Regions from separate parts of the Actinomadura sp. NAK00032 genome, predicted to be linked through region 2. Evidence: riboswitches for the same ligand, from Rfam matches in the RefSeq annotation. Region 2 holds a riboswitch; the other holds the start of a gene.

Region 1 (14,686 bases), 6.0 Mb from region 2:
GAGGCCAAGGGGAAGCTCAAGAAGTACCGGCAGCTGCGCACCGACCTGGCACAACTCGAGGCCACGGCCGTCTCCGACGACGAGACGGTGACCGTGACCGTCCTGCCCGGCGGCGCGGTCAAGGACATCAAGCTCTCCGCCCGCGCCATGCGCAAGCAGAGCCCGGAGCTCGAAGAGCTGCTGCTCACCACGATCCAGCAGGCGTCCGCGCAGGTCGCGCGGCAGCTGGCCGAGCGCGTCCAGGAATCGGTCGGCGACGCCTTCGACGTGGTGGGCATGGTCAACGCCCGCCTCCCGGAGATCTCCCTCGACGACGACCCCCCGCGCCGGGAGGGCCGATGACCGAGTTCGGCGTCGAGAAGAGCGCCCTCCGCACCGCCGCCAAGACCATCGGGCCGACGTCGACGACGGCCTGTGGGGCCTGCTCGGCAAGGCCGTCGGCCTGCCGGGCAGGTACCGGGAACTGGCCGAGTCGATCTCCATGTCGCTGGACGACATCGCCGAGTTCCTCACGAGGTCGGCGCCGGGCCAGAAGATGATCGGCAAGGGCGGCAAGGCGATCGACTACGTGCCCGGCGCTCCCTACCGCCTCACCGGATCCCGGCTCTCGGGCGCCGTGGAGGGCGCCGCGCGGGAGGGCGCGATCAAGGGCGGCGGCTGGGCCGCCGACCAGGGAATCGGCATCCTCAACGGCGGATCCGACGACGGCGGCTCCGGCGGAAAGAGCATTGAAGAACTGCTCAATCCAGGGACCCCCATCGACGGAGAGCCATGACCATCGACGCTGAACCGCTTCGCGAACAACGCGGCCGGAAGCCGGGCCCGGAAGGCGGCGGGCTCGTCTTGCGGCTCTCCGGCGGGCACGGCCCTGCCACGCTGAAATGCGCCATCGATGACGAACCTGTGCCCGGCGGCTGGGGCGACTGGTACTACCGGATGCCGCCGGGCAGGCACCGGCTCACCGTCGACGGCGCTCCCCCGCTGCGCCTGGACATCGACGTCCAGCCCGGAACCGTCACCGATATCGAGGTCCAGTACAACGAATCCGGGCCTGCTCCCTTCAGCGTGCGGCTGGCGCGCCAGCCGGCCCAGGCCCTGCGCGTCCACTTGCTCCCGGCCCTCTTCGTCTTGAGCATCGGCGTGGTGGACGCTGTGCTGATGGGCGGCCTGATCCTGCTCAGAAGGACGCTGGCATGAGCGCGGTGAGCGCCGAGCCTCCGGCAGGGCATGGCGCGCTCGAACTGCGGTCCACGAGATCCGTCCTGCTCGCCGCGTGGAGCAGGAACCCAGCGAGGACCATGCAGGCCAACGAGCCGCAGGGAGCCATCGACGGAACACCGGTCGCCTTCGGCTGGGGAAGGTGGCACTACCCCCTGCCTCCGGGCGAGTACGAGTTCACCGCCTGGACCCGTCACCAGAAGCCGGAGGACGCAGTGCGAACCACGGTGGAGATCCGCGAAGGGCAAGTGACCCGCCTCGACTACGTCACCTCCCTCACCTCGCTCCGGCCCTCGGCACTGGGACCGCCGCCGCAGCCGCTCCCCGGCCGCCGGGCGCCCCTCTACCGCTTCCTGATCATCGCAGCGCTGATCCTGCTTCCCGGGGCCATCGGCACCGTGATCGGAATCCTGACCGGCTGAGCGGGCCGGGGGCGGTTACGTTGTGTGAGGTTCGCTGGGTGCGGTAGGCGGGTTGCGTGCGTGCAAGGGTTCGTGACCGGAGTGTGCGGGGTGCGTCAGGGTGGGGTTGTTCCACTTCCACGTCCTACTTCGACTTGGTCTGAGAACTCATGTTCGCTTACAGCCCGACACGGAGACGTGAAGCCAACGCCGCCATGAACGCACCTGACGCGTGCTCGGGGGGACTGCTGCCGCCCCCCGCGCCATCGCTGGAACTCGGGGGCCCGTCCGCCTGGCACAACGGCAAGGCCTCGTCGGGGCGGCTCATCGGGGAGATCGACCTGGCGGCGACGCCGCCGGCCGTGCGGCTCGCCCGGTCCTACGTGCGGGAGCTCGTCGGACAGCACTTCGGCGCCGATCGGACGGAGCTCGGCGACCTCGAACTGCTGACCAGCGAGGCCGTGACCGGGTCGGTGCTGCACGGCCGGCCGCGGCGGAACGGGACGATCACGCTGTCGGTGCTGCACCTGGACCGGTACGTCCGGGTCGAGGTCACCGACGGCGGGCCGGCGCCCGGGAGCGCGGAGGACGCGCACCTGCCGATGCGGGGGCGCGGGCTCGCGGTGCTCAAGGCGCTCGCCGCCGACTTCGGCGCCCACCGGGACCGCGGCGGGACGTTCACGTTCTGGTTCGGGGTGGGCGTGCGGAACGAGTGGCGGCTGCCGTGACGGCACCGGCGCGGGCGGTCCAGGCGGGCGGGGGCCTCCTGGACGCCCCGGGGTGGCATTGACGGCCGTGCTGCTCGCCGCCGTTCGCCCGCCCTCGGTGGCCGGCGCTTCGCTAGGATCGAGGCGTCGACAATTGCCACCGCGAGGGCGAGCGATGACAGCGGACGGTGCGCCGAGGTCCCTCTCCGACATCACCAGGGACATGGGCCTCAACATGTCCGACGTGGCGGCCTTCTCCGGGCTCGACGAGAGCACGGTCTTCCGGCTGTGGGACAACACCGGATGGCTGGACCGGATCAGCGGGCGGTCCCTGCAGAGCCTGATGTCGTCCGTCCCGGGGATCGCCGAGTACTCGATGGCGCACGCCGTCCGCAAGAGGCGGGACGGGCTCGTCGGCGACCTGCACGACGAAGGGCTCGCGGTCGATCTGGGCGCCCTGGAGAGGTCACCCATCGCGCAGCAGCATCTGCTGAACGCGCTGGAGGCCGCGCTGCACATCGTGCGCGGGCAGGCGACGCAGAAGACGTCGTCCTTCATCGCCCGGTTCTGGGGCCAGGAGCAGGACCGCGCGCTCGAAGCCATCTACTCGACCGACCACGGGCTCCTGCAGGACCCGCAAAAGCTCTTCGACGCGTCCGTCGACCTGGCCCCCCGCCTGAACCGCAAGACCTACTCGTTCCATTCGATCCTGGCGCTGAACATCCTCACGCACCAGGTCAGCAAGGTGACGGAGCTGGAGGCCCACCTCGGCTTCGAGGTCCCCGGGCGCCAGGCCGCGTTCATGATGCGCGGCGTCGTGATGGGCTCCCTGATCGGCGCGAACGACTTCGAGCTCGCCGAGCGGTACCGCCGGGAGCTCGACGCGACGCCCGTGTACGCGGCGCTGGAGGAATGGGCGTTCCCGACCTACACCAGAGACGGCCGGATCAGCAGCGACTTCACCTTGCCGAGCTCCCTGTCGCTGCGCAATACGGCCACCGAGGTGCTGCGCGAGATAGCGGTGTACAACGACGCCTACCTGTACTACCTGGCGTCGACGTACATTCCGCTGGCGTTGAAGCGCGACCCCGCGTTCGGCGGCAGGCTCGCCGAGCTCGTCCAGGCACTCGAGCTGCGCGGGGCCGACTGCCGGGACAGAACGACCAGACAGACCTGCAACGCGCTGGTCCGGCGGCTCAAGGGTCTCGCCTGAGCCGGACGCCGGACACGGCCGCACGACGAAATGGGGAGCCGGTGGAGGACTCGGCGCAAGCCATCGCGAATCTGACGCGTGAAAGGTGGGAGGCCAACGCGCAGTACTGGGTCAAGGTCATCAGGGAGCGCCGCGACCGCTACCGGACCGAGCTGACCGACGCGGCCGTCCTCGACGCCGTCGGGCCCTGCGCCGGCCTGGAGATCCTGGACGCGGGGTGCGGCGAGGGCTACCTGTCCCGCGCGCTCGCCGAGATGGGCGCCGAGGTGACCGGCGTGGACGCGGCGCAGGGCCTCATCGACGCGGCGGCGTCCCTCCCGTCCCCCGGCGCGACCTTCACCCGCGCCAGCGTCGACGACCTCCCCATGGAGGACGGCCGGTACGACGTCGTCCTGTGCAACCACCTGTTCAGCCATGTGCACGACCCGGCGCGCGCGATCGGCGAGTTCGGGCGGGTGCTGAAGAGCGGCGGGCGGCTGGTCCTGCTGACGCTGCACCCCTGCTTCTACGTGGAGAACTCCGAGCAGGGCGCGATGAACAGCGTCCCGGCGGCGCAGTACTTCGCGTCCCGCGGCGTCGACCAGCGGTTCCTGGTGGACGGCCTGGAGTCCCCCTCGCTCATCACGAGCTGGCTCCGGCCGCTGGAGTACTACGCTGGAACGCTCCGAGACGCCGGATTCGTCATCGCGGACCTGCGCGAACCGCACCCCACGCCGGAGCAGCTGCGCGACGACCCGTGGTGGCGCAAGGGCTTCCCCACGGCGATGTTCATGCTCCTGATCGCGGAGCGCCGCTAGAGTCGCCCGCATGGACGACGTGCCCGCCGAACTCGCCGAGCATCCGGACCGGCTCCGGTGGAACGGCAAGTACGGCGGCGCCCCGGCGCTGTCGTCCGCCCATCCGCTGGCGGAGCGGGCGCTGGCGCTGCCGATGCCGGACGGCGCGGTGCTCGACCTGGCGTCGGGGCCGTCCGGCAGCGCGCTGCTGGCCGCCGGGGCCGGACGCCGCGTCACGGCCGTCGACATCTCGGAGGTCGCGCTCGGCCGGCTCGGCGCGGAGGCCCGGCGGCGCGGCGTCGCACCGCTGATCACCCTCGTCCAGGCCGACCTCGGGACGTGGCGGCCGCCGCACGCCTACGCGCTCGTCCTGTGCACGGGGTTCTGGGACCGCGCCGTCTTCGGGCGCGCGGCCGGGGCCGTCCTGCCCGGCGGCCTGCTCGGCTGGGAGGCGTTCACCGAGGACGCCCGCCTCGACCGGCCGGGCATGCCCGCCGAATGGTGCCTCGCGCCCGGCGAGCCCGCCTCGCTGCTGCCGGCCGGCTGCACCGTCCTCGACCAGGCCGACGTCGCGGCCGCCCGCAAGCGCCGCCTCCTCGCCCGCTTCCCCGGCTGACACCTCCCGGCGCGGGCCTGCTGACCTGCGTCGAACGCTTTGCCCCGCCCGTCGGCAATTCCCGGGTGTACGGCGAGCCATGGACGAGGAGGGTCATGACATCTGATCCGGATGACGCGGAGTTGATCGCCCGGTCGCTCGACGGCGACCAGGACGCCTTCGTCGAGGTGGTCCGGCGCCACGAGGGCGCGGTGGGCGCCTACCTCGCGCGGCGGGCCGGCCGGGAGACCGCCGAGGACCTGCTCGGCGAGGTGTGGGTCGCGGCGTTCACGTCCCGCGCGGCCTACGACCGCGCGTTCACCGACGCCCGGCCGTGGCTGGTCGGCGTCGCGCACAACATGCTCCGGCGGCACTGGCGGTCCCGCCGGGTCGAGGAGCCGCTGGCGGACGAGGCCGGCGCGGCGCCGGGCTGGGACCCGTGGGCCGCTGTGGACGACCGCGTCGACGTCAGGTCGGCGCTGCGCGGCGCCCTCGCGGGGCTGCGGCCGCAGCAGCGGGAGATCGTGACCCTGGTCGCCTGGGAGGACCTGACCGTCGCGGACGCGGGCCGGGCGATCGGCGTCCCGCCCGGGACCGCGCGCCGCTACCTGCACGAGGCGCGCATGGCGCTGCGGAACGCCCCGGAGATCGCCGCGCTGCTGACCGAGCACAACTCGATGAAGGGGGCCAGCTGATGATGGTCGACGAAATGGACCTGCTGAGGGACGTGCGGGACGCCGAGTCGGTGCGGCCCCGCGCCTTCGAGGACGCCAGGACCGCGCTGCGCGCGGCGATGGCCGCGGCGGAGGCACCGGAGAGCGCACCCGTCCGGCGCGCCCGGTGGAGCAGGCGCCGCACGGTGGGCCTCAGCGCCGCCGCGCTGGTCGCCGCGAGCGCGGCGGCGGCGCTGGTCGTCACGTCGGCGTCGACGCCCGGCGCGCCTCCCGCGACGACCACGTCCGGCGGCGCGAACCCGATCCTGACCGAGCTGGTCTCGGAGATCACGCCCCTGCGGGCGGCCGAGCCGGGCGACGCGACGCTGGCCGTCCGCAACCAGTCGCCGACCAGCGACGCCATCGCCGGCAACGGCATCGACCTCTACACCGACGACGGCACCTATTACTGGGCCAACGACAAGAGCGCCCTGCGCCGCGCCATCAAGAGGAACGCCGGCGACGAGTCGTTCAAGCGCCGCATCGCGGTGGCGCTCTTCGCGGTGAAGGGCGACCTCGGCACCGCGCGCGCCCGGATGGCCGTCGCCAACCTCGCCCCGGGCACGAACCCCGACCCCGAACGGGCGCTGCGGGAGAAGCTCAAGAGCATCGCCAAGGAGCGGGGCGAGAAGTACGTGCCGCCGAAGCCGCGCACGCCCGAGGAGAAAAAGCAGATCACCGACAACCACATCTGGTCGAACTCCATCGACGCGCTGGTCGCGGCGCCGAAGAACCCGCAGGTCCGGGCCGGGGTGCTGCGCATCATGGCGACGATGCCGAACGTCAAGGTCAGCAAGACCACGACCGCCGGACGGGCCACGATCACGCTGACCGACAGCTGGCCGGCCAACGGGAACTTCGCGGAGACGCTGGTCGTGGACGCCCGCACGGGCCAGCCCGTGGCGCTGACCGCCGTGGCGCCGGACACACCGTCCAGGACGATCTACTACCACACGTCCCGGGTGACGTTCGCGGACGTGAAGGCCGGCAAGTTCTGACCCGCTGACCGGCGAGAGGGGCGGGCCGCCCGGTGAACCGGGCGGCCCGTACGTCAGTCCAGGTCGACGACGATCGGGGCGTGGTCGGACGGCCCCTTCCCCTTGCGCGCCTCCCGGTCGACATAGGCGGACCTGACCCGCTCGGCGAAAGCGTCGTTCCCGTACACGAGGTCGATGCGCATACCGAGGTTCTTGTGGAAGGCGCCGGCCCGGTAGTCCCAGTAGGTATAGGGGTGCGGGCCCTTCATCGGGGTGGGGACGACGTCGTGGAGGCCCAGCTCGCGGAGTTCGGCCAGGGCCTGCCGTTCGGCGGGGGTGACATGGGTGGAGCCGACGAAGACGGACGGGTCCCAGACGTCGTCGTCGGTGGGGGCCACGTTGTAGTCGCCGGTCGCCATCAGCGGCGCCCCCGCCGACAGTTCGGCGGCCAGCGCGTCGCGGAGGGCCGCGAACCATTCGAGCTTGTAGCGGTAGTGGACCGACTCGGGGGTGCGGCCGTTCGGCGCGTACAGCGACCAGACCCTTATACCGCCGCACGTGGCGCCGATCGCGCGGGCCTCCGGGGCGAGGAGGACGGGCTCCGTCAGCTTCGCCTGCGCCTCGGCTTCACCCTCATATACGGGCTCGCCGGGAAATCCGTTGGAGACGTCCTCAATGCCGACCCGTGAAAGGACCGCGACGCCGTTCCACCGGCCGTCGCCGTGCGCGGCGGTGGCATAGCCGAGCTCCGCGACGTCGCCGGACGGGAACTGGTCCGCGCGGCACTTGATCTCCTGCAGGCAGACGACGTCGGGCTTCGTCTCGTCCAGCCAGGCCAGAAGGCGCGGCAGCCGGGCCTTCACCGAGTTGACGTTCCACGTCGCGAGGCGCATTCCCCCAGCCTGCCATCCGGAGCGCGTGAGTCATCGCCCCGGCGGGGATATCCTGGCGGCTTCTCCTGTCCCCTGCCGGACGGCACCGCGATCCACGCGTGACCGGTAGATTGCGGGTCGGCCTCCTTTGCACGGTTTTCACGCTGCGCTTAGCCCGGCCCTGGAAGGGTGGTCACGTTCGTGATGTCGTCGAACCCGGAGCAAGTGAGGAACCATGTCCGAGGATGACAAGCCCCGGGGCAAGCCGGCGGTCAAGGCGAAGGCGAAGATCCCGAACGCCCAGAGCATCCGCAGTCCCGAGTTCACCCCGCACGGCATCAGCGCCGGGCGGGGCAGCGGGCTGAACCGGCCGTCCGCCCCGTCCGCGCTGACCGCCAAGCAGGCGCGCAAGCGGCGGATGATGATGATCGCCGGGATCGTGGTGGCCGCACTGGCGATCTCCGGCGGCGTGTACTGGTGGGTCAACCGGCCCGACCCGGTGATCGAGGTGACCGGCAAGTTCGCCGCCGAGCCCAAGGTCGAGATCCCCACCAAGCTCGCGCCGGCGACCAGCGTGAAGATCACCAACCCGATCAAGGGCGGCGGCCGCGCGGTCGCCGCCGGCGACACGGTGTACGTCCAGTTCGCGACCTACAAGTGGGCCAAGGACAAGGACGACGAGAACTCGCGCGTCAAGAGCACCAGCGAGAAGGTCAGCTCCACCTACGAGCAGCAGGCCCAGCAGCCGAGCGGCCCGCGGCCCCTCGTCATCGGCAAGAGCGGCCTGAAGGAGATCGACAAGAACCTGGTCGGCCAGAAGGTCGGCAGCCGGGTCGTGCTCCAGCTCCCGCCGTCCAAGGACCTCAGCCAGCTGAGCCCGCAGCAGATCACCGACAAGGACGCGGTGGTGTTCGTCATGGACATCCAGGCCGCCGTCCCGAAGGACCCGAAGCCCGAGGGCACCGCGAAGAAGCTGGACGACAAGAAGCTGCCGAAGGTCGAGGACCAGGGCGCCAAGGAGCCCAAGATCACGGTCCCGGACGCCGACGCGCCGGACAAGCTCCAGGTCGAGACGCTCGTCGAGGGCACCGGCCCGGCGCTCGCCAAGGGCGACGACGCGGTGGTGAACTACGTCGGCAAGATCTGGAAGAGCGGCGACAAGTTCGACTCCAGCTGGGACAACAAGCAGCCCGCGACCTTCCCGATCGGCACCGGGGCGACCATCCCCGGCTTCGACAAGGGTCTCACCGGCGCGAAGGTCGGCAGCCGCGTGCTGCTCGTGCTGCCGCCGGCGGAGGGCTACGGCAAGCAGGGCAGCCCGCCCAAGATCAAGGGCACCGACACCCTGGTGTTCGTCGTGGACATCCTCGCCAAGATCCAGAAGTAGCGCCCGGCGGCGTGACGGCGGCGGGGTGCCCGGACCGGGCCCCCGCCGCTCCGCGTTGCGGGACGTCGCCGAACCTTGCGGGACATCGCGGGACGTCGCGGGAAAGCGCGCATCGCGACGTCCGTCACGACAACCGGCGGCGCGTATTGCCCGTCCTCCTATTGGGAGGCCCCGGGTCGCGCATTGGGCGTCCGGCGCACGGATCCCCTCAGGTATCGTCGGTAACGCAATAATCACGGGGGGCTTGTGAGCGACAGCGAAAAGGTCCCGGAGGGCGACGCGTCCACCGGGGCCGCCGAGGTGGACCCGCACGGCACCGAGGCCGGGGCACCGGCCGACCAGGACGGTCCGTCGACCGCCACGCTGACCGCGGAGGCCGAGGAATCCGCCGGGGCCGCCGAATTCACCGGCGAGGACGGCATATCTCAGAACGGCGACAAGGCCCCTAAATCGGGCGACTCCGGCGACGAGACGGGCGAATCACCGGCCGCGGAGCGCGACCCCGAACGCGGCCCCGAAGCCGCTCCGGAAGCCGCTCCGGAAGAGGGCGGCGAAACGGCGCGCGACGAACCAGGTGATCTAGCCGACGAACCGGACGATCTCGCGGCCGATTCGGCGTCCGCCGGTGTCGAAGCGCCGGCCGGCGGTGATACCAAGGGCATGCCCGCCGCCTCGTCCAAGCACGCAGGACCGCCGCCGCCCGGAAGCGACGGCGGCGGAGGCGGCGGCGACGGGAGCGGCGGGGGCCGCGGCGGCCGGGGCCCGCGCAAGCCGCGCAGCCGCAAGGCCCGCATCCTGCGCCGGACGGTGTTCCTGCTGCTCGGGTTCATCGGGTTCTGCGTCGCCGCGTTCGGTGTCGCCTACCTGCTCACCCCCGTCCCGTCCCCGCAGGAGAAGGCGATCGCGCAGGGCCCGACGTTCTACTACGCCGACGGCAAGACCGTGATCGCCAAGACCGGCATCAACCGGGACGCGGTCAAGCTCGACCGGATCCCGGAGAGCACCCGCAACGCGGTCATCGCGGCGGAGAACGGCAGCTTCTACGACGACCCGGGCGTCTCGGTGCAGGGCACCACGCGGGCGTTCTGGTCGACCGTGACCGGGCAGCAGTTGCAGGGCGGGTCCACGATCACGCAGCAGATGGTCCGCAACTACTACGGCGGCATCGGCAAGGAGCGCTCGGTCACCCGCAAGCTCAAGGAGATCATGGTCGCGCTGAAGGTCGACCGGGAGAAGTCCAAGGACTGGATCCTGGAGCAGTACCTCAACACGATCTACTTCGGCCGCAACGCCTACGGGGTGCAGGCCGCCGCGCACGCCTACTACGGCAAGGACGTCTCCCAGCTGACGCCCGGCGAGGGCGCCTACCTCGCCGCCGCGATCCAGCAGCCGAGCAACTTCGCCGACCCGACCGGCGCCCAGCGCACCGCCGCCGAGCAGCGGTGGCGCTCCGTCCTCGGCAACATGGCGCGGGACGGGTACCTGACGTCCGCCGACGCCGCCGCGATGGAGTTCCCGACGCCGGTCAAGCAGAAGATCACCGACGTCCTCAAGGGCCAGAAGGGCTACATGGTCAACGTGGCCAAGAAGGAGCTCACCGAGCGCCGCGGCTACAGCGAGGACGAGCTCAACCGCAGCGGGCTGAAGATCACCACGACGTTCGACAAGCGGCTGATGGACGCGATGAAGCGGGCCGTCAACCAGAACGCCCCCGACGGGATGAGCAAGAAGATCCGCACCGGGGCGGTGTCGGTCGACCCGGCCACCGGGCAGGTGCTCGCCTTCTACGGCGGCCGCGGCTACCTGGAGGAGGCGCTGAGCAGCGCGTTCGGCGACTGGGCGCAGGCCGGGTCCGGGTTCAAGCCGATCGCGCTGGCCGCCGCGCTGGAGGACGGCCGGTCGCTCAGCTCCACCTACGACGGCAGCTCACCGCAGACGTTCGCCGGGTCGTCCATCCATAACGACAGCAACCAGAGCTTCGGGACGGTGAACCTCGTCACCGCCACCCAGAACTCGATCAACACCGCCTACGTCAACCTCGGCCAGGACATCGGCACCGAGAAGATCGCCGAGATGGCCGAGAAGATGGGCATCCCGGCGAGCCAGATGACCAAGGCGCAGCGCAGCGCGCCCACGTTCCCGCTCGGCATCGTGTCGCTGCACCCCGTCCAGCAGGCGGGCGTGTTCTCGACGTTCGCGTCCGAGGGCGTGTACCGGGCGCCGTTCGTGGTGAAGTCGGTCACCGACAACGACGACCACAAGCGCACGTTCACCGAGAAGGGCAAGCGGGCGCTCGGCGAGCAGAACGCGCGGGACGCGACGTACGCGATGCAGAAGGTCGTCCAGGGCGGCACCGGGACGGGCGCCCAGCTGCCCGACGGCCGCGACGTCGCGGGCAAGACCGGCACGACCGACAAGGGCAAGGCGATCTGGTTCAACGGGTTCATCCCGCAGATGGCGACGTCGGTCGCGATGTTCCGCAGCGACGGCAAGCCGCTGAACATCCCCGGCTACGGCGCGTACGGCGGGCAGCTGCCCGCGCAGATCTGGCGCACCTACATGACCGACGCCGTCGACATCAAGGACTACGAGCCCAAGTCGTTCGGGTCGCCGTCGATGCGGCCCGGCACCGGCAACGGCCTGCCGACGCGGCCGAGCGGCCCCGGCGAACCGCAGCCGCCCCGCACCACCGGCCCGTCCGAGCCGGAGCCGCCCACGGAGGTGCCGGACATCCCGACCCCGCCGACCGGGCTGCCGACCATCATCCAGCCCCCGGACGGCGGGGGCGGCGGCAACGGCGGCGGTGACGGCGACACCGGCGGAGGCGGTGACGGCGGTGGCGACGGCGGCGGAGACAACGGAGGCGACGGCGGTACCGGCGACGGCGGGGGCGGCGGCGGGGGCCGCATCGGCGGCTGAGCCCGCCTCACCGACCCACCGGCCCCGCCGGCCCGCCGGGCTCAGTCGCAGGCTTTGCCGATCTTGGCGGGTGTCTCCTTCATCACGGTGTTGAGCTGGGAGACGTCGCCGGTGCCGACGGCGGGGGCGGCGGTGCTCAGCTTCTCCGACTCCGCCAGCAGCGCCTTCTTCAGCGCGGCGTCGTCGGCCTTCTTCCCGAGCCCCTCCAGCTGTCCGGCGAGCCGCTGGGTCGCCTGCTTCCACTGCGCGGGCTCGGCCGCCGGAACGCTCCGCACCTGGGTGATGTACTGCTGGAGCACCTTCTTCGTGTCGGCGCACACCTCGTCGGAGTTGCCGCCCAGCATCCCGCACCCGCTCAGGGTGCCGAGCACCACCACGCCTCCGGCCAGCGCCCGCGCCACCCCGTACCGCATCGCATCCCCTCCCGCTTGATCCCCGAACGGACCCGCATATAATTCCGCATTAGGTCATGAGCGCCAGCGTCAAGCCCCGGCTTGCTGGCCGGCAACCCTTCGTCCGCGATGGGGTGCCCCGGGTGAGGACCTGGCCGGACGCAACACCGCGTCCCGGCAAGCGCGGATCCCGACCTGTGGCCCGGGGTCCCAGACCCTGGAAGGTCCCGGCATGCCCACGCTGCTCGCCCGCTCCCCCATCACGCCCGCTGAGACGCGCACCGAGGGGGTCCGGGTTCGCCGGATCCCTAACGTGATCGGGGCGGACGTCCCGGTGCCGCTGCGCGACGGCCGCCGCGTCCCCTACGCCAACCTCGACTACGCCGCCAGCGCACCCTGTCTTGAGGCGGTGCAGGACGCGGTCACCCGCGCGCTGCCGTACTACAGCAGCGTGCACCGCGGCGCGGGCTACGCGTCCCAGGTCACGACCGGCGCGTATGAGGAGGCCCGCGAGACCGTCCGCTCGTTCCTCGGCGCCTGGCGCCGCTCCGCCGTCGTGTTCACCCGCAACACCACCGACTCCATGAACCTGCTCGCGCACGCCGTCCCCGCCGGGACGAGCGTCGTGGTCTTCGAGTCCGAGCACCACGCCTCCCTGCTGCCGTGGAAGCGCGCCGTGCGGCTTCCCGCGCCCGCGACCCCGGCCGAGGCCATCACCGCCGCCGACCGGGCGCTGCGGTCGTGCCCGGTCGGGCCGCGGCTGCTCGTCGTCACCGCCGCGTCCAACGTCACCGGCGAGCTGTGGCCGGTCGAGGAGCTGGCGCGGGTCGCGCACCGCAACGGCGCCCGCATCGCGGTGGACGCGGCGCAGCTCGTCCCGCACCGGCCGCTCGACATGACCGCGCTCGGCCTGGACTACGCCGCGTTCTCCGGCCACAAGCTGTACGCGCCGTTCGGCGCCGGCGTGCTCGCCGGGCGCGCCGACTGGCTGCGCGCCGCCGACCCCTACCTGAAGGGCGGCGGCGCGAGCGCGTCGGTCGGCGCGACGACGCGGTGGGCGGCGTCCGCCGAGCAGCGGCACGAGGCGGGGTCGCCGAACGTCCTCGGCGCGATCGCGCTGGCCGCCGCGTGCGAGACGCTCTCCGCGTCCTTCCCCGACCTCGCCGCGCGGGAGGAGGCGCTCGTCGGACGGCTCCGGGAAGGGCTCGCGGCGATCCCGTCCGTCCGGGAGCTGAGCCTGTGGGGCGGGCGGGCGCCGCGCGTCGGGATCGTGTCGTTCACCGTGGACCGGTGGAACGCGCGCGACGTGGCGCTTACGCTGTCGGAGGAGCACGGCATCGGCGTCCGGGACGGGAAGTTCTGCGCCCACCCCTTCGTCCGGCACCTCGCTGGCGGGGACGCCGCCGCCGTGCGCGCCAGCATCGGCATCGGGACGAGCGAGGAGCACATCGACCGGCTGCTCGCCGCCCTCGCCGGGCTGGCGACGCGCTGACCTGCGGGGACCCGCGGACGGCCGGGCGAATATGCTCTTTGGTCCTGTTCGCCCATGTAGCGTAGGCAGTCGCGCGGGGACGAGCACGGAGGAAACAGGGGGTGGCGACCGTGGCCGACGCGTGGCGACCCACGTCGGAGTTCGAGCACCGGCTTCAGGAGACGGTCCGGGCCGGGGACCAGGAGGGCTACTTCCGCCTCCTCGCGGACAGCGAGCTCGTCGTCCCCGTCCCGCCCGAACTGGTGAACGGCGTCCTCGCCAACGAGACGCAGCCGTCGTGGCCGACCCAGGAGGAGGACGGCCGCGTCCACGTGCTGGTCTACACGTCGGCGTCGGCGATGCGCGCCTGCCTCGGGCCGTCCTACCGGCACTTCATGACCGTGCGGTTCGGCGACATCGCCGAGACCTGGCCGGACGCCCGGTGGTGGCTCGCCATCGACGCGCCCGCCCACGGCGTCGGCGCGGTGCTGCCGATCGAGGCGCGGATGCCGGCCTGGTTCGTGCGCCAGGTCGCCGAGGGCGACGGGCGGCCGCCGCAGGTCGGCCGCGCGCCCGCCGCCTGGGAGGAGCTCCGCGACCAGCACCGCGAGCTGCCCCGGCAGTCGCCGCGCCCGGAGTTCCAGCCCGCGAACGACGTCGAGCGCGAGCTGCTGCGGGCCGCCGCGAACAACGACCACGACCTGTTCCTGCAGACCCTCGCGGCCACCGACGTCCTGCTGCCCGTCCCGCCCGACCTCGACTTCGCGCTGCGCCCGGGCCGTCCCGGCTTCCCCTGGCAGACCCGCGAGGTGGACGGCTCCACGGTCGTGCCCGTCTTCACCTCGCCCGAACGCCTCACGGAGGCATCGCCGCCGGGCACCGAGTACATCACGCTGCCGTTCACCGTCGTGCTGCGCTACTGGCCGAACCACGACTGGCTCCTGGCCATCAACTCCGGCTCCCCCGCCGGCGGCACCGTCCTCGCCCAGCAGCTCCCCGGCCTCGCCACCTGGGCCGACCAGCGCGCCGCGCAGCGCATGACCGA
Region 2 (14,686 bases):
GGCCCCCGAGGACGACCTCCCGCACGGACGGCGCTCCCGGCACGCCCGTCCCGCCGAGGACGAGGACTACCGGCCCCCCTGGTGGTGATCGCGGTACTCCGGCGGGCGTAGCGCGGGTGTCTCCGGCCGGCCGATGCGGCACCCCGAACCTCTCGCCGAGCATCGACGTATCCGCACACAGGAAGGGTCGATGAACCATGATGACGACACTGGCGGCGCAGGCGGCGCAGGTCGCGGCGATGCACCCGGGCGGCTGGCAGGACGGGGACGCGCCCGCCTTCTGGCCGGTCTTCCCGATCACGTTCGGGCTGTTCTGGCTGGCCGTGCTGGGGACCGTGTTCTACCTGATCCGCCGCCGCACCGGCGGCGGGGGCGGGGGCGCGGCGGCCGCGGCGCCCGACCCGCTCGCCAAGGCGCGCTCGGTCCTCGCCGAGCGGTTCGCCCGCGGCGAGATCGACGAGGACGAGTACCTCCGCCGCACGTCCGCGCTCAACTCCGACTGACCACCGCCCGGCGGGGGCGGCGCCGCCGGCTGGCCGCGGCGGGGACCGCGGCTCAGTCGGCGGCGGCCTCCTCGAAGATCCGGCCGATGCCGTCGGAGTACTCCGGCGCCCGGCCGGCGGCGTCGGCGAAGCGGGTGAGCAGCCGGGCGAACTCGGCCCGCTCGCCCGCCGTCCAGCCCGTCATCAGGGCGTCCAGGTAGGCGCGGCGGGACCGGTCGGCGACCCGCTTGACGCGCAGCCCGGCCTCGGTCAGCCCGAGGTTGGCGCGGCGCGCGTCGACGGGGGACGGGCGCCGCGACACCAGTCCGGCGTCGATGGCGTGCCCGACCAGCCGGCTCGCGGTGGACGGGTCGATCTCCAGCCGTTCCGCGACGGCGCCGACCGTCACCTCGCCGGGCCGGCCCCCGGTGCACTCCGGTTGCGCGGCGGCGGTGAGGGCGGCGACGGCGTTCACCACCATGAGGTTGGACAACTGCAGCGGCCGTCCGTCCGCGCAGGCGGACGTCTGGGCGCGGATCCGCCGCATGAGGTCGGGTTTGGCCCACACGCGGCGCAGATGGAACAGCGCCATCGCGACGTCGGCGAGCACGGGGTCCGCGGGCCGCTCGTCCGGTGCCCCGTTGAGCGATGCGTCCGGCGACTCGGGCGGCACCAGCGCGTCCGGCTCGGCGGGCCGTCCCGTGGCGGGGGTCTCCGTCGCCATGCAGGTCTCCGTTCGCGAGTTCGGACGCCGGACGTTGCGGAACTCCCCACTCTAACGTATGTAGTCTGCATATGATTGGGATCCGTGCGACCGGTGTTCCCCATGAGACACACGGTACGAGAGAGCCGCAGGTGAGGCGGGATGTGATGCACTGAACCACCGGCCCCGTTCGCGCTGAACCACCGGAACTTGTCGGCTCGGACGCGTAGCATGGCACCCGCCCGAACCCGGACGACCCGGGATCAGTAACCACAGAGGGGACCTGATGCGAGCGGCGAACGCCCCCGGTGACCCCCGCGGTGACGTCCCCCCACAGGACGGAAGCATGGACGATGGCCGGCCCCCGCGACCACTGACCGACGACGCCGCCCTCGACGGCGTCGCCGACGACGAGGAGGGCGGGCCGGACGCCGCCGCCTTCCCCACCGACCGCCTCTCCGACCGCGAACGGCGGATCCTCGCCTTCGAACGGCAGTGGTGGAAGTACGCCGGCGCCAAGGAGCAGGCCATCCGCGAGCTGTTCGACATGTCGGCGACGCGGTACTACCAGCTCCTGAACATCCTGATCGACCGGCCCGAGGCGCTCGAGTGCGACCCCATGCTCGTCAAGCGCCTGCGCCGGATGCGGTCGCAGCGGCAGCGCAGCCGCGCCGCGCGCCGACTCGGCATCCGGCCCTGAGCCGACCACACTGGGTGGCGTGAACTCACCTCCCCGCTCCGTGACCGGCGCCGGCGCCGCCGGCCTCGACGCGATCCGCGCGAACCCGGCCGGGGCCGTGCTCGGCTTCGACTTCGACGGCACGCTGGCGCCGATCGTGGCCGACCCGGCCGCGGCCCGGGCCCATCCCGGCGCCGCCCCCGCGCTCGCCCGGCTGGCCCCGCTGGTCGGCGCCCTGGTGATCGTCACCGGCCGGCCCGCGGCGGTGGCCGTCGAGTACGGCGGCCTCGCGGGCGTCGACGGGCTCGTCGTCCTCGGCCAGTACGGGCTCGAACGCTGGGAGTCCGGCACGCTGACCGAGCCGGAGCCGCCGCCGGGCGTCGCCGAGGCGCGCGCGAAGCTGCCCGGCGTCCTCGCGGCGGCGGGCGCGCCGCCCGAGACCTTCGTCGAGGACAAGGGGCAGGCCCTCGCCGTGCACACGCGGCGCTGCGCCGAGCCGGAGGTCGCGCTCGAACGGCTCCGGAGCATCCTCGCCGCGCTCGCCGAGCGGACCGGGCTCGCCGTGGAGCCCGGGCGGCTCGTCCTCGAACTGCGCCCGCCCGGCATGGACAAGGGCAAGGCGCTCCGCTCGTTCGTCGAGGGCCTCGGCGCCCGCCCGTCCGCGGTGCTGTTCGCCGGCGACGACCTCGGCGACCTGGCCGCGTTCGACGCCGTCGACGCGCTGCGCGGCGAGGGGGTGCCCGGCGTGCTGGTGTGCAGCGGATCCGCCGAGGTCACGGCGCTGGCCGAGCGGGCGGACGTGGTGGTCGACGGCCCCGCCGGCGTGGTCGGCCTCCTCGACGACCTGGTGGACGGCCTGTCCTGACCCCTTCCCCGGCCGCTCGCTTGTCGGAGAGGTGACAAGTGCGCTGACCGGCTTTGTCGCATCTCGCGCGACTCCGGGGCCGCCCGTGGACCGCAAGTCCAATTAGGCCAAAATATGGTGAACTGCGGTAAGCGTGGTTCACGGGGGACCGCGCGAGTACACGGGAGGCTTGACGGTGGACACGGAACCGGGAGTCCCGCGCGGTCCGGACGGCACCGGGCACACGCCCGCCCACGGCCTCCCCAGGGCCACGCCACGGGAGGGCACGCCGGTGCAGCCGCCGGGCGCCCCGATCCCACCGGGCGCGCCGAACCGCCCCATCGTCCAGACACCACCCGCCGCCGAGGCACCGCCACGCGTGTGGGGCACACCGCCCCCGCCCGCCGCACCGCCGGAGCCCGCCCTCCCTCAACCGGGCGGCCTCCCGCAAACCCTCAACATGCCCACCCCACCCGCCTACCCCACCACCCCAGCACAACCCACAGGCCCCACCCACCTTGGTGGCGTCGCCCAGCCCGGTGGTGTTGCGCAGCCTGGTGGTGTTGCGCAGCCTGGTGGTGTTGCGCAGCCTGGTGGCGTTGCGCAGCCCGGTGGTGTCGCGCAGCGCAGCGGCGTTGCGCAGCCCAGCGGCCCCGCGCAGCCCGGTCGTTCTGCGGACCTCGGCACGTCGTCCGCGCAGCTCGGCACGTCCGCTCGGCCCGGCGTTGCTGCGCAGCCCGATAGCGCCGTGCAGCCCGGCGGTGTTGTCCAGCCCGGTGGCCCCGCGCAGCCCGGTCGTTCTGCGGAGCTCGGCACGTCTGCGCAGCCCGGTGTTGTTGCGCGGCCTGGTGGTAGTGGGCAGGTCGGTGGTGCTGCGGAGCTTGGTTCCGCCGGGCAGTCTGCTGGACCCGCGCAGGCCGGGGGCGGTGTGCGGGGGACCGGGGACGCGGAGTGGGCCGGGGTGCCCGAGGCGCAGGAGGCCTACTCGCGGCGTGAGAAACGGTCGTCCACGACCGGGCCGATGGGGGTGCGCGAGACGAGCGGGGTGCAGGTCCGGCTCGGGTCGCGGGAGCGGGAGCGCGCCCGGCGGGCGCGCCGCCGTGCGGGGCGCCGCAGCGGGCTCGTCGCGGCGGGCGTGCTCGTGCTCGCCGGGCTGGTCACGGCGGGTCTCGTGCTGACCCCCGGCTCGGGGGACGACGGCGGGACGGGCACGGCCCCGGCCGGCGGGGAGCAGCGCCCGGCCGGCACCGGCGAGCTGCCCGACGCCGGGAAGGCGATCACGGTCGGCACCGCCGACGGGTCCCAGTACAAGATCGCGGCCGTGACGGACGGGGTCAGCGGCGGCGTGGAGACGGCGTCGCAGTCCTCACCGCCGTCGGGGACGTCGTTCGCCTACATCGAGTACATCCTCAGCAACCCGACGCAGAAGCGCATCCTGCTCGACTTCCCCGGCGACGTGTTCGTCAGGCGGAACCTCGTCACGGCGGACGCGCGCGGCCGGTGCATGCCGCAGGCGGGCGTCCCCGAGGACATGTGCACGCCGCCGACCAAGAGCCAGGTCGTCCGGCATCTCGCGGGCGCCGCGCTGGTCTCGGGGGACGGCGGCGACAAGTACATGCCGCCGGGCTCGGCGTTCCTGGTGCGCGCCACGGTGGACGTTCCCGTCGACCGCGGCATCAAGCGCTCGGACATGGGCCTGTACGTGTGGAAGCAGCTCTACATGGCCGACCAGCTCGCCAAGCAGGCGCCCTTCCCGCGCGGAGAGTGAACACGGAACCGCCGCGGCCCGGTGCGGGCCGCGGCGGTTCCTGTGGTGCGGGGTGACCCGCCGCCGGGTTCACTCGGCTTCGGGGTCGTCGGCGAGGATCCCGTAGAGGCGGCGGCGGGCGTCGTTGACGACGTCCAGCGCGCGCGCCTTCTGCGCCTCACTGCCGACCGCCATCACCTGGTGGAGGGCTCCCATCAGCTGGCCGACGGCCTCGCGCCCGCGCAGGACGTTCTCGCCGGCGGCCTCGGTGACCTCGTCCCAGGGGGCGGTGGTCTGCGCCGACGCCTCCTCGCGGCCGCTGTCGGTGAGGGAGAACAGCCGCTTGCCGCCCTGCTCCTCGCTGCTGACCAGGCCCTCGTCCTCCAGCATCTGGAGGGTCGGGTAGACCGAGCCGGGGCTCGGCCGCCAGACGCCGCCGGTGCGGCCGTCCAGTTCCTGGATCATCTCGTAGCCGTGCATGGGGCGCTCGGCGAGCAGGGCGAGCAGTGCCGCCCGGACGTTGCCGCGCCGGGTGCGCCGGCCGCGCCCGCCGCGTCCGTGGTGACCGGGCCCGGGGCCGCCGGGGCCGAATCCGGGTCCGCCGGGCCCGAAGCCCGGGCCGCCCCACGGGCCGAAGGGCCCGCCGCCGCGGCGGCCGCGCTCCTGGGGCCCCCAGAAGCCGTCGCGCCTTCGCATCTTGTGCTCGTGCATCGCAGTCTCCTTTGCTAGTGATCGGTTGCGATGCATTAACGATATATCGGAAACATGTCGCATGCAAGTCCGAGAGAGGAGGCGCATGCGAAACGCGCCCCGCGAGGTGGTTCTCGCGGGGCGCGTTTCGGCAGGTGGGCGCTCAGGAGCGCGTCCGGGTCAGGGGCCGGTGACCTTCAGGTGGTCCAGGATGTCCTTGGTGGCCTGGCGGTCGTCGGTCTCCTTGACCCTGATCCACAGGCCGAACTTGCCGGCCTTGTCCTTGAGGCCGATCTCCGTGACCGACGGCGTGCCGACCTTGCAGGCGGTGAAGCGGGTGATCGTCCCGCTGAGCGCGCCGTCCGGCGTCGTGTAGTTCTCCGGCGCGGCCTTCGTGCACTGCGGATGGGCGGCCGCGCTCGGCGGCGGCAACTGGCCGGGACGCAGGTCCGTGGTGACGCCGATGAAGACACCGGGGCCCTTGCCGTTGCCGAGGAAGGCGGCCTTGTCCGGAGTCGCGCGCAGCACCGGCCGGGCCTGCGGGTCGTTCAGCCGGACGGTGGACGGCGACCACGTCTGCTCCTGGCCCTTCGGCCACGCCTTCGGCACCGCGGTCTTGATCTTGCCCGCGGTGTCGGAGACGGCGACGAAGTCCTTCGGGACGGCCGGCGCCTTCTCCTTGTCGTCGTCCTTGCCGTCCCCGCCGGAGAACAGCATGCCGAGCGTCAGGCCGCCGATGAGCGCCACCGCCAGCACGACCACGGTGATGATCAGCGGCGTGACGAACTTCTTGGGGGCGCCGCCGGGCCCGCCGGCGCCGCCGCCCCCGAGCCGGCCCATCAGGCCGCCGCCCTGCTTTCCGCCGGGCCCCTGGCCCTGGACCGGAGGCGCCTGGAAGCCCGTGGGCGGCGGCGGGCCGCCGTAGGGGCCGGGCGCGGGCGCGCCCATCGGCTGACCGGGGGCACCGCCGCCTTGCGGAGGCGGCTGCGTCGGGAAGACCGCCGTCTTGTTGTCTCCGCCCGGCGCTTGCGGCCCCTGCGGCGGCTGCTGGTAGGCGACCGTGCGGTCATTGTCGTTGTCCGGGGCGGTGGGCCCCTCGGGCTGCCCGAACGGGACGGCGCGTCCGCCCGGTTCGTCCACGATCGTCGCCTCAGCGCCGGCCGGAGGGCGCGGCGGGAGGCGCATCTCGGACGTGCGGACGTCGTCCTGCATGGGCTGGTCGAACCGGGTCTGCATGTCGGCCGAGCCCGGTGGCCCCGCGCCCGGACCCGGGCCGGGGACGGGTGCGGGCGGACGCGCCTGGGAACCGTCCTGGTAGAAGTCCTGGACGGTCGCGTCCGCGTCGATCCGCGGGTTTTGTGGCGGCGCAGGTGCAGACGCAGGCACGGGCGCCGGTTGCGCGGGCTGCGCCGGTTGCGCGGGCGGTGCCAGTTGCGCGGGCTGCGCCGGTTGCGCGGGCTGCGCCGGTTGCGCGGGCGGTGCCGGTTGCGCGGGCTGCGCCGGTTGCGCGGGCGGTGCCGGCGCCGTCGTCGGACGCAGTGTGGACAGCGCCTCCGCGAACGCCTCCGCGGTCGGCCACCGCTTCTCCCGCTCCACCTCCAGCGCCCGCATGACGACCTGGTCGAACGCCGGGGGCAGCCCCTCGCGCAACTCGCTCGGCGGCGACTTGACGGGAGCCGGGCCTGGGGCCCGTCCGGTGATCATGTGATAGGTCAGCGCGCCGAGCCCGTACACGTCGGCGCGGACGTCCAGCCCGCCGCCGAACCGCGCCTGCTCCGGCGACATGTAGCCGGGGGTGCCGACCGGCAGCGTGAACGCCCCGGACGCGTGCGCGAGGGCCTTGGCCAGGCCGAGGTCGGCGATGAGCAGCTTCTCGCCGCCGTCCGGCGTCGACTGGAACAGCACGTTGGACGGCTTGAGGTCCCGGTGGATCACCCCGAGCGTGTTGATCACCTCGACGCCGTAGGCGATCTGCTCGGCCAGCGCGACCACCTCGCTGACCGGAAGTGGCCGCTCGCGCATCCGGTCGCCGAGCGTCCCCCGGTCGGCGTACGACATGACGAAGTAGGGGCGCCCGTCCGGCAGCTCCCCGATGTCGTGGACGCGCACGAGCCGCTCCGAATCGGCGCGGCGCAAAATCCGGGCCTCCTCCAGGAACCGGTTGCGCACGTCCAGATCGTCGATCAGATTGCTGTTCAGGACCTTGATGGCGACCTGTGACTCCAGGGCGTCGTCGTGCCCCAGCCACACCGAGGCGAACGCCCCCGAACCCAGGACGCGATCGATTCGGTAACGGCCTACAGCTGGTGGGAAAGACACTCCCGTATCATCCCAGCAAACGGGGTGACCCCGCGAACGAGCAATGAGGCGGCATGGCATTCGACGAGAGGACCGAGGAGCTGGCGGTGAGGGCCGCCCAGGGCGACCAGGGCGCGCTCAACGAGCTCCTCCGCAAGATCGAGCCGGACGTGCTGCGGCACAGTTCGCGGTTCCTGCCGTGCCGGCAGGACGCCGAAGAGGCCTGCCAGGACGCGCTGCTCCAGGTCGCGCGCAACATCCACCGGTTCGAGGGCCGGTCGCGGTTCAGCACCTGGCTGCACGTGGTCGTCGCCAACTCCGCCCGCTCCACCTACCGGTCGCTGAAGCGGCGCTCGGTCGAGCAGGCGGGCGAGCTGCCCCAGCAGCGCCCCGACCCGCGCCGCACCAGCGTCATCGCCGGGTCCCGGGTCGACATCCTCGACGCCATGGAGGACCTGGAGGCCCGCAAGCCCGACCTCATCCAGGCCCTCGTCCTGCGGGACGTGTCCCAGCTGGAGTACGCGGAGATCGCCGAGCAGCTCAAGCTGCCGCTCGGCACGGTCAAGTCCCGCATCCACGAGGCGCGCAAGCAGGTCAGGCAGACGCTGGGCGAGTCCTACACCTGACGATCGGCGGTCGGGCCCGGCCGCGTGCCGGGCGGCCGTCAAAGGTCGGTCATCGGGCGGTCACGGTGCGTCAAGAACGCAGGCCGCGGCATGCGCGCGTCCACCAGCATGCGGTGCATGCCATCAGGACCGGCCTCCCGCAACGACCGCCCGATCTTCGTCCTCGGCTGCGCCCGCTCGGGGACGACGCTGCTGCGGCTGATGCTCCACTCGCATCCGCGCATCGCGATCCCGGGGGAGACGAAGTTCGTCCTCCCCGCCTATACGGGACGGTGCGACTTCGGTGACCTCGCGGAGAGCAGGAACAGGCGCGCCCTCGCGGAGTGGATCACGGGCGACCGGTCGACCAAGGTGCACGCCCTCGGACTGGACGCCGACGCGGTCATCGAGGAGATCGTCGCCGGCCCGCCCACGCTCGGCTCCGCGCTCGGCACCGTCTTCCGCGCCTACGCGCGGCTGCACGGCAAGCCGCGCTGGGGCGACAAGCGGCCGAGCTACGCCCGGTACGCGGGCACGCTGCTGCGAATGTTCCCGGACGCGCAGTTCGTCCACCTCGTCCGGGACGGCCGGGACTGCGTCGCCTCGCTGCTGGAGATGCCCTGGTACGACGGCGACGTCCACCACGCCATCTCGCTCTGGCGGGAGACGGTCGACCAGGGCCGCCGGCTCGCGCACCGCCTCGGCCCCGACACCTACTACGAGCTGCAGTACGAGCGGCTCGTCGCCGACCCCGCCGACGAGCTGGGCCGGCTCTGCGGGTTCCTCGGCGAGGAGTTCGACCCGGTGATGACGCATCCGGAGGGGCTCGCGCGGCGGACCGTCCCGTCCCGCAAGCGGTGGCACGGCCGGACGCACGACGCCGTCAACACGGGCCGCATCGGGTCGTGGGCGGAGCGGCTCGACCCCTGGGAGATCAGCCTGGCGGAGGCCGCGTTCGGGGAGCGACTCGCCGAGTACGGGTACGAGCCGAGCGGCCTGCCGAAGCCGCCCGCGTCCCAGCTCGCCCACTTCACCCGGGTCAGCGCCCACCGCCGGATGGCGCAGAGCAAGGACGCGCTGCGCGAGCGCTGGAAGCAGCGCCACGAGCCGAACCCGGTCGAGTGCAGGCTGCCGGCCGAGACGTCCACCAGCGCCACCTGAAGCGCCGGCAGCGCGCCGCCGGTCAGTCCAGGGCGGCGAGCTGGTCGGCGAACCAGCGCTGCGGCGGGAGCGCCGCCGCGGCGGCGGCCAGGCGGGCGCAGCGCTCGGCCCGCAACCCGCGCGGCATCAGCAGCGCCTGGTGCAGGGTCTCCGCTGTCTGCGACACGTCGTAGGGGTTGACCGTCAGGGCATCCTCCGACAACTCGGACGCCGCCCCCGCCTCTCGTGACAGCACGAGCGCGCAGCCCTGCTTCGACAGGACGGGCCCTTCCTTCGCCACCAGGTTCATGCCGTCCCGGATGGGGTTGACCAGCAGGACATCGGCCAGGCCGTAGGCGGCGAGCGACCGCGGATAGTCGTCGTTCACCTGAAGGATCAGCGGATCCCAGTCGGCCGTGCCGAACTCCTCGGTGATCTGCGCCGCCATCCGCTGGACGGCCGCGGTGTACTCGCGGTACTCGGGCAGGTCGTAGCGGGACGGATAGGCGAACGCCAGATGCACCACGCGCCCGCGCCACTCGGGATGGTTGACGAGCATCTCGCGGTAGGCGGCGAGACCCCGCACGATGTTCTTCGACAGTTCGGTCCGGTCGATCCGCACGATGAGCTGGCGGTCGCCCACTTGCTCCTTCAGCGCGCGCGCCCGTTCCACTACGTCCTGCTGGGCCGCGCGCTTGCGCAGCGCCGCCTCGTCCACCCCGAGGCCATGGACGCCGACGTGCGTGGTGTGCCCCGAGCAGGTGACGGTCCGGGCCGACCGGTCGACGCGCGCACCCGGAAGCAGTTCGCAGCAGTCAAGGAACGCCGAGGCCCACCGCTCAGTGAGGAACCCGGCGTGGTCTGCGCCGAGTATGCCCAGCAGGACCTGCGTCCCGATGTCGTCCGGCAGCAGCCTGAAGTACTCCGGCGGCGCCCAAGGCGTATGGGAGAAGTGGACGATCCTCAGGTCGGGCCGCCGGTCACGCAGCATCCGCGGAGCGAGCGACAGGTGGTAGTCCTGGATCGCGGCCTTCGCGCCCTGGGCGGCGTCCCGCGCCAGGGCGTCCGCGAAGGCCGCGTTGTACGCCTCATAGGACTGCCAGTCACGCCGTGCGCGAGCGTCGAAATGCGGGCTGCGCGGGGTGTCGTACAGCAGATGGTGGACGAACCACAGCGTCGAGTTGGCCACGCCGTTGTACGCACGGTCGAACGTCGCCGCCGGGATGTCGAGCATCCGCACGGCCGCGCCACCGGTGTCGTAACCCGCCAGGTCTATGCGGCCGTCCGGTGAACGGCGAGCAGCCGTCCGATCGCCCTCACCGAGGCTCGCGCACACCCAGAGCACGTCCGCCGCTGAAGAAGACGCCTCCGACTGCTGCGCGAGACGCGGCGGCCCAGGGTCGCGCGGGGCGCCCGTGACGGCCGCCAAGCCCGACACCAGCCCGCCCCCACCGCGCCGCATGGCCAGCTCCCCGTCCTCCGACAGCGAGAACGACACAGGGCCTCGGTTGGACGCCACCAGCACTTGGCTCATACCGGCAGGGTCTCAGTTGTTACCCAGGCGCTCCACAGTGACCCGCGTGGTGTGCGCCACGGGCGCCGCAAGCCGCCGCCGCGGCCGGATCCGGCGCGATTAGCGGGGAGCGCGCGGGGTAACCGATCCGGATGAGCAGGTCCGAGACGACGAAGACCGTGCTCGTCGCCGGAGCGGCCAACCTCGTCCTCGCGATCGTCAAGCTGATCGCCGGCCTGCTGGCCGGATCCAGCGCGATGCTCGCCGAGAGCGCCCACTCCGTGGCGGACACCCTCAACCAGTCCTTCCTCCTCGCCTCGCTGCGGCGCAGCGAGCGTCCCCCCGACCGGCGGCACCCCTTCGGCTACGGCAACGAGCGGTACGTCTGGTCGCTGCTCGCCGCGTTCGGCATCTTCATCGCCGGGGCCGGGTTCTCGATCTTCGAGGGCATCCTGACCATGACCGGTCACGGCGGCACCGGCACCGCGGTCTGGCTCGCCTACGCCGTCCTCGCCCTCGCCGCCGTGCTGGAGGGCACGTCCTGGATACGCGCCTTCTACCAGGCCCGCAAGGAGACCCGCGAGAACGGCCGGGACATCGTCGAGCACGTCCGCCGGTCGCCCGACCTGACGTTCAAGACCGCGCTGTTCGAGGACAGCGCCGCGATGATCGGCCTCGCCCTCGCCGCCGGCGGGCTGGTGCTGCGGCAGCTGACCGGGTCGGACTTCTGGGACGGGCTCGCGTCCGTCCTCATCGGCGTGCTGCTCGCCGGGCTCGCGCTGCTGATCGGCCGGGAGAGCTCGGTGCTGCTCATCGGGCGGGCCGCCGATCCCGCCGACCAGCGCGTGATCCGCGCGGAGATCCTCCGCGCGCCCGGCGTGACCGGCGTGGACGAGCTGCTCACCATGCACTTCGGCCCGGAGCAGCTGCTCGTCGCCGCCAAGGTCAACTTCTCCGACGCGATCAGCGCCGACCAGGCCGAGGACGTCGCCGGCGAGATCGACCGGCGGCTCCGCGAGCGGGTCCCGATCATCCGGCACGTGTTCCTCGACCCCACCCAGCGCTCCGCGCGCGAGGGGTCGGCCGCGTGATCAAGACCTCACCCGGGTACCGTCTCAACCAGCGGACCCGGCTGTCTGGCATCCGGTCAGATCATGTAAAGTCACGCATACGAGTTCAAAGCGCTCGTGACGACAACTGAATACCGCTCATCCAGAGGGGTGGAGGGACCGGCCCTGCGAAGCCCCGGCAACCACCCGGCTGTGGCGCGCTCGCGATCCTGCGAGGCCGGCCGGGAGATGGTGCCAACTCCGGCCTGCGACCAAGGTGGCGCAGGGAAGATGGGGAGAAAGGCCTCGCCCTCATGGCACTCACGCCTGCCACAGACCTCGGACCCGCTACCGCGCTCGTCTGCCGCGAATGCGGCACGACCCGCGATCTCGGCCCCTTCTACGCCTGTGAAGAGTGTTTCGGCCCCCTGGAGATCGCCTACGACTTCCAGGGCGTCACCCGGGAGTCCATCGCGTCCGGGCCCCGCAACATCTGGCGGTACCGCGGGCTGCTGCCCGTCCCGGCCAACGTCGCCGACACCCCCAACACCGAGCCCGGCCTGACCCGCCTCGTCCGCGCCGACAACCTCGCGGAGAGCCTCGGCCTGCAGAGCCTCTGGGTGAAGGACGACAGCGGCAACCCGACCCACTCCTTCAAGGACCGCGTCGTCGCCGTGGCGCTCGCCGCCGCCCGCGAACTCGGCTTCAAGGTGCTGGCCTGCCCGTCCACCGGCAACCTCGCCAACGCGGTCGCCGCCGCCGCGGCCCGCGCCGGGATCCGCAGCGCGGTGTTCGTGCCGTCCGACCTCGAAGCCCAGAAGATCATCACGACGGCCGTGTACGGCGGGACGTTCGTGACGGTCGACGGCAACTACGACGACGTCAACCGGCTCGCCTCGGAGATCGCCGGCGAGCAGGACGACTGGGCGTTCGTCAACGTCAACGTCCGGCCCTACTACGCCGAGGGCTCCAAGACGCTCGGCTACGAGATCGCCGAGCAGCTCGGCTGGCGGCTCCCGGACCAGATCGTCGTCCCGGTCGCGTCCGGCTCCCAGCTCACCAAGATCGACAAGGCGTTCCAGGAGCTGATCAAGCTCGGCCTGGTCGAGGACCGCCCGTACCGCGTGTTCGGCGCCCAGGCCGCCGGCTGCGACCCGGTCGCCGCCGCGTTCAAGGCCGGGCACGACGTCGTCCGCCCGGTGAAGCCGGACACGATCGCCAAGTCCCTCGCCATCGGCAACCCCGCCGACGGCCCCTACGTCCTCGACGTCGCCCGCCGCACGGGCGGCGCCGTCGAGGACGTCACCGACGCCGAGGTCGTCGAGGGCATCCGCCTCCTCGCCCGCACCGAGGGGATCTTCGGCGAGACCGCCGGCGGCGTCACCGTCGCCACCCTCCGCAAGCTGATCGACGCGGGCACCCTCGACCCCGCCGCCGAGACCGTGATCATCAACTCCGGGGACGGCCTGAAGACCCTGGACGCCGTCGCCCCGGTCGTCGCACCGTCCGCGAACATCGCCCCGTCCCTGGAGGCGTTCCGCGCCGCCGGCCTCGCCTGAGAAAAGGAGCACCATGAGCGTTTCCGTGCGCATCCCGACGATCCTGCGGACCTACACCGGCGGCGAGTCCGAGGTGAAGGCGGAGGGCGCGTCCCTGCGCGCCGTCGTCGCCGACCTTGAGGCGAGCTACGCCGGCATCTCCGCCCGCATCCTGGACGACGCCGGCAAGATCCGCCGCTTCGTCAACGTCTACGTCGGCGACGAGGACGTCCGCTTCGCCGACGGCCTCGACACCGCCACCCCCGACGGCGCGCAGATCTCGATCATCCCCGCCGTCGCCGGCGGCTGACGCCCAGCCCGCAGCCCGGTCCCGTCCGCACGGGGCCGGGCGCGGGTCTACGATGGCGCGGTGCCAGCGGAACTGATCAACCTCGCCGACGACCTCGGGAACAGCGTCACGCTTCGGGTGACCGGCCAGGAGAGCGGCGGCCTCACCGGTGAGATAGAGGTCGGCAGCTATTTCGTCAGCGGCGGCATCAAGACCTGGCTGGACGCCGAAGACCTCACCGCCTGGGAGAAGGCCCTCGACTCCCTCTCCCAGGGAACGGACGCCGCATGGCGCGAAGGTCAGCGCGCGACCGAGATCCACTTGGAAATCGACGACCACGACCGCGTCCACGTGGCCGTAGTCGACTCGCACTCTTTCCTGGTGACGGTGGAACTCACGATCGAAGTCGCCGCCGACTGGCTGGAAGAGCACCGCGAACGCCTGACGGCCGTCCGCGCGCTACTCCCCGAATAGCGGCTACCGCCACCGGTCACGAACGGAATCGACGACCGACAGCACCCCGAACAACACGCAGACCATGGCGAACATCAAGAACGCCATGATCCCGAGGATGAACAGCAAGAGCGCCAGCAGGTCCTGCCATCCGATGCTCGACATGGCGCAGCTGAAGTCGCAGTTGTACGGAGTCTCCTCGTCCAGTTGAAGGACGAGAACGCCCCCGACCAGGCAAACCACGCCGACACCGAACGGCCACCGGGCGACTGCCCATAAAGGGTCGGCTTTCCGTTGCGTCATGCCGCCATGATTCTCCGGCCCCGCCCACCGCACATCATCCTGAGGTCGTACCTCCGCGCACGCGCGATAGCCTCCACCACGTGACTGATGAGATCCAGCAGATTCAGCCACTCGACTCTTCGATAGCCGAGGAGTGGCTGCGCAAGACCAACGAGCCGAACCTGCGTGCCGTATCCGCCTCCAAGCTCCGCGAGGGCCCGTGGTGGCACGTCAGCGTCTGGGTCATGGAATTCGTCCGCACCGGCCCTCTCGAACTCGAATTGCGCCACCGCATCGACGACGCGCTGAGCGCCGTCACCGGCGTGACATCCGTCGAGGAGGAAGACCGCGAAGTCTGGACGGTGACCGGCGAG

What was found. A riboswitch is a leader RNA that binds a small molecule or an ion and turns the genes downstream of it on or off. The one in region 2 is predicted to bind S-adenosylmethionine.
Region 1: another riboswitch for S-adenosylmethionine. It lies ahead of HUT06_RS33720 (aminotransferase class V-fold PLP-dependent enzyme); the one in region 2 lies ahead of thrC (threonine synthase).

The regions. Positions count from the first base shown of each region.
Region 1 covers NZ_CP054932.1:7,372,740-7,387,425, forward strand. Annotated here, with positions in the region: gene HUT06_RS33650 (YbaB/EbfC family nucleoid-associated protein) at 1-342, shown strand, start outside; gene HUT06_RS33655 (hypothetical protein) at 482-775, shown strand; gene HUT06_RS33660 (hypothetical protein) at 772-1,197, shown strand; gene HUT06_RS33665 (hypothetical protein) at 1,194-1,640, shown strand; gene HUT06_RS33670 (ATP-binding protein) at 1,835-2,347, shown strand; gene HUT06_RS33675 (hypothetical protein) at 2,502-3,539, shown strand; gene HUT06_RS33680 (bifunctional 2-polyprenyl-6-hydroxyphenol methylase/3-demethylubiquinol 3-O-methyltransferase UbiG) at 3,581-4,336, shown strand; gene HUT06_RS33685 (class I SAM-dependent methyltransferase) at 4,347-4,931, shown strand; gene HUT06_RS33690 (RNA polymerase sigma factor) at 5,027-5,605, shown strand; gene HUT06_RS33695 (hypothetical protein) at 5,605-6,621, shown strand; gene HUT06_RS33700 (exodeoxyribonuclease III) at 6,675-7,493, opposite strand; gene HUT06_RS33705 (FKBP-type peptidyl-prolyl cis-trans isomerase) at 7,708-8,859, shown strand; gene HUT06_RS33710 (transglycosylase domain-containing protein) at 9,106-11,778, shown strand; gene HUT06_RS33715 (hypothetical protein) at 11,820-12,191, opposite strand; SAM riboswitch class IV at 12,244-12,360, shown strand; gene HUT06_RS33720 (aminotransferase class V-fold PLP-dependent enzyme) at 12,403-13,662, shown strand; gene HUT06_RS33725 (SseB family protein) at 13,764-14,686, shown strand, end outside.
Region 2 covers NZ_CP054932.1:1,398,819-1,413,504, forward strand. Annotated here, with positions in the region: gene HUT06_RS06640 (S8 family serine peptidase) at 1-88, shown strand, start outside; gene HUT06_RS06645 (SHOCT domain-containing protein) at 198-503, shown strand; gene HUT06_RS06650 (MarR family winged helix-turn-helix transcriptional regulator) at 556-1,206, opposite strand; gene HUT06_RS06655 (DUF3263 domain-containing protein) at 1,532-1,885, shown strand; gene otsB (trehalose-phosphatase) at 1,905-2,729, shown strand; gene HUT06_RS06665 (hypothetical protein) at 3,670-4,476, shown strand; gene HUT06_RS06670 (PadR family transcriptional regulator) at 4,546-5,166, opposite strand; gene HUT06_RS06675 (serine/threonine-protein kinase) at 5,326-7,524, opposite strand; gene HUT06_RS06680 (RNA polymerase sigma factor) at 7,518-8,069, shown strand; gene HUT06_RS06685 (sulfotransferase) at 8,187-9,209, shown strand; gene HUT06_RS06690 (trehalose-6-phosphate synthase) at 9,232-10,722, opposite strand; gene HUT06_RS06695 (cation diffusion facilitator family transporter) at 10,854-11,792, shown strand; SAM riboswitch class I at 11,907-12,048, shown strand; gene thrC (threonine synthase) at 12,065-13,309, shown strand; gene HUT06_RS06705 (MoaD/ThiS family protein) at 13,323-13,598, shown strand; gene HUT06_RS06710 (DUF5959 family protein) at 13,659-14,051, shown strand; gene HUT06_RS06715 (hypothetical protein) at 14,055-14,333, opposite strand; gene HUT06_RS06720 (hypothetical protein) at 14,414-14,686, shown strand, end outside.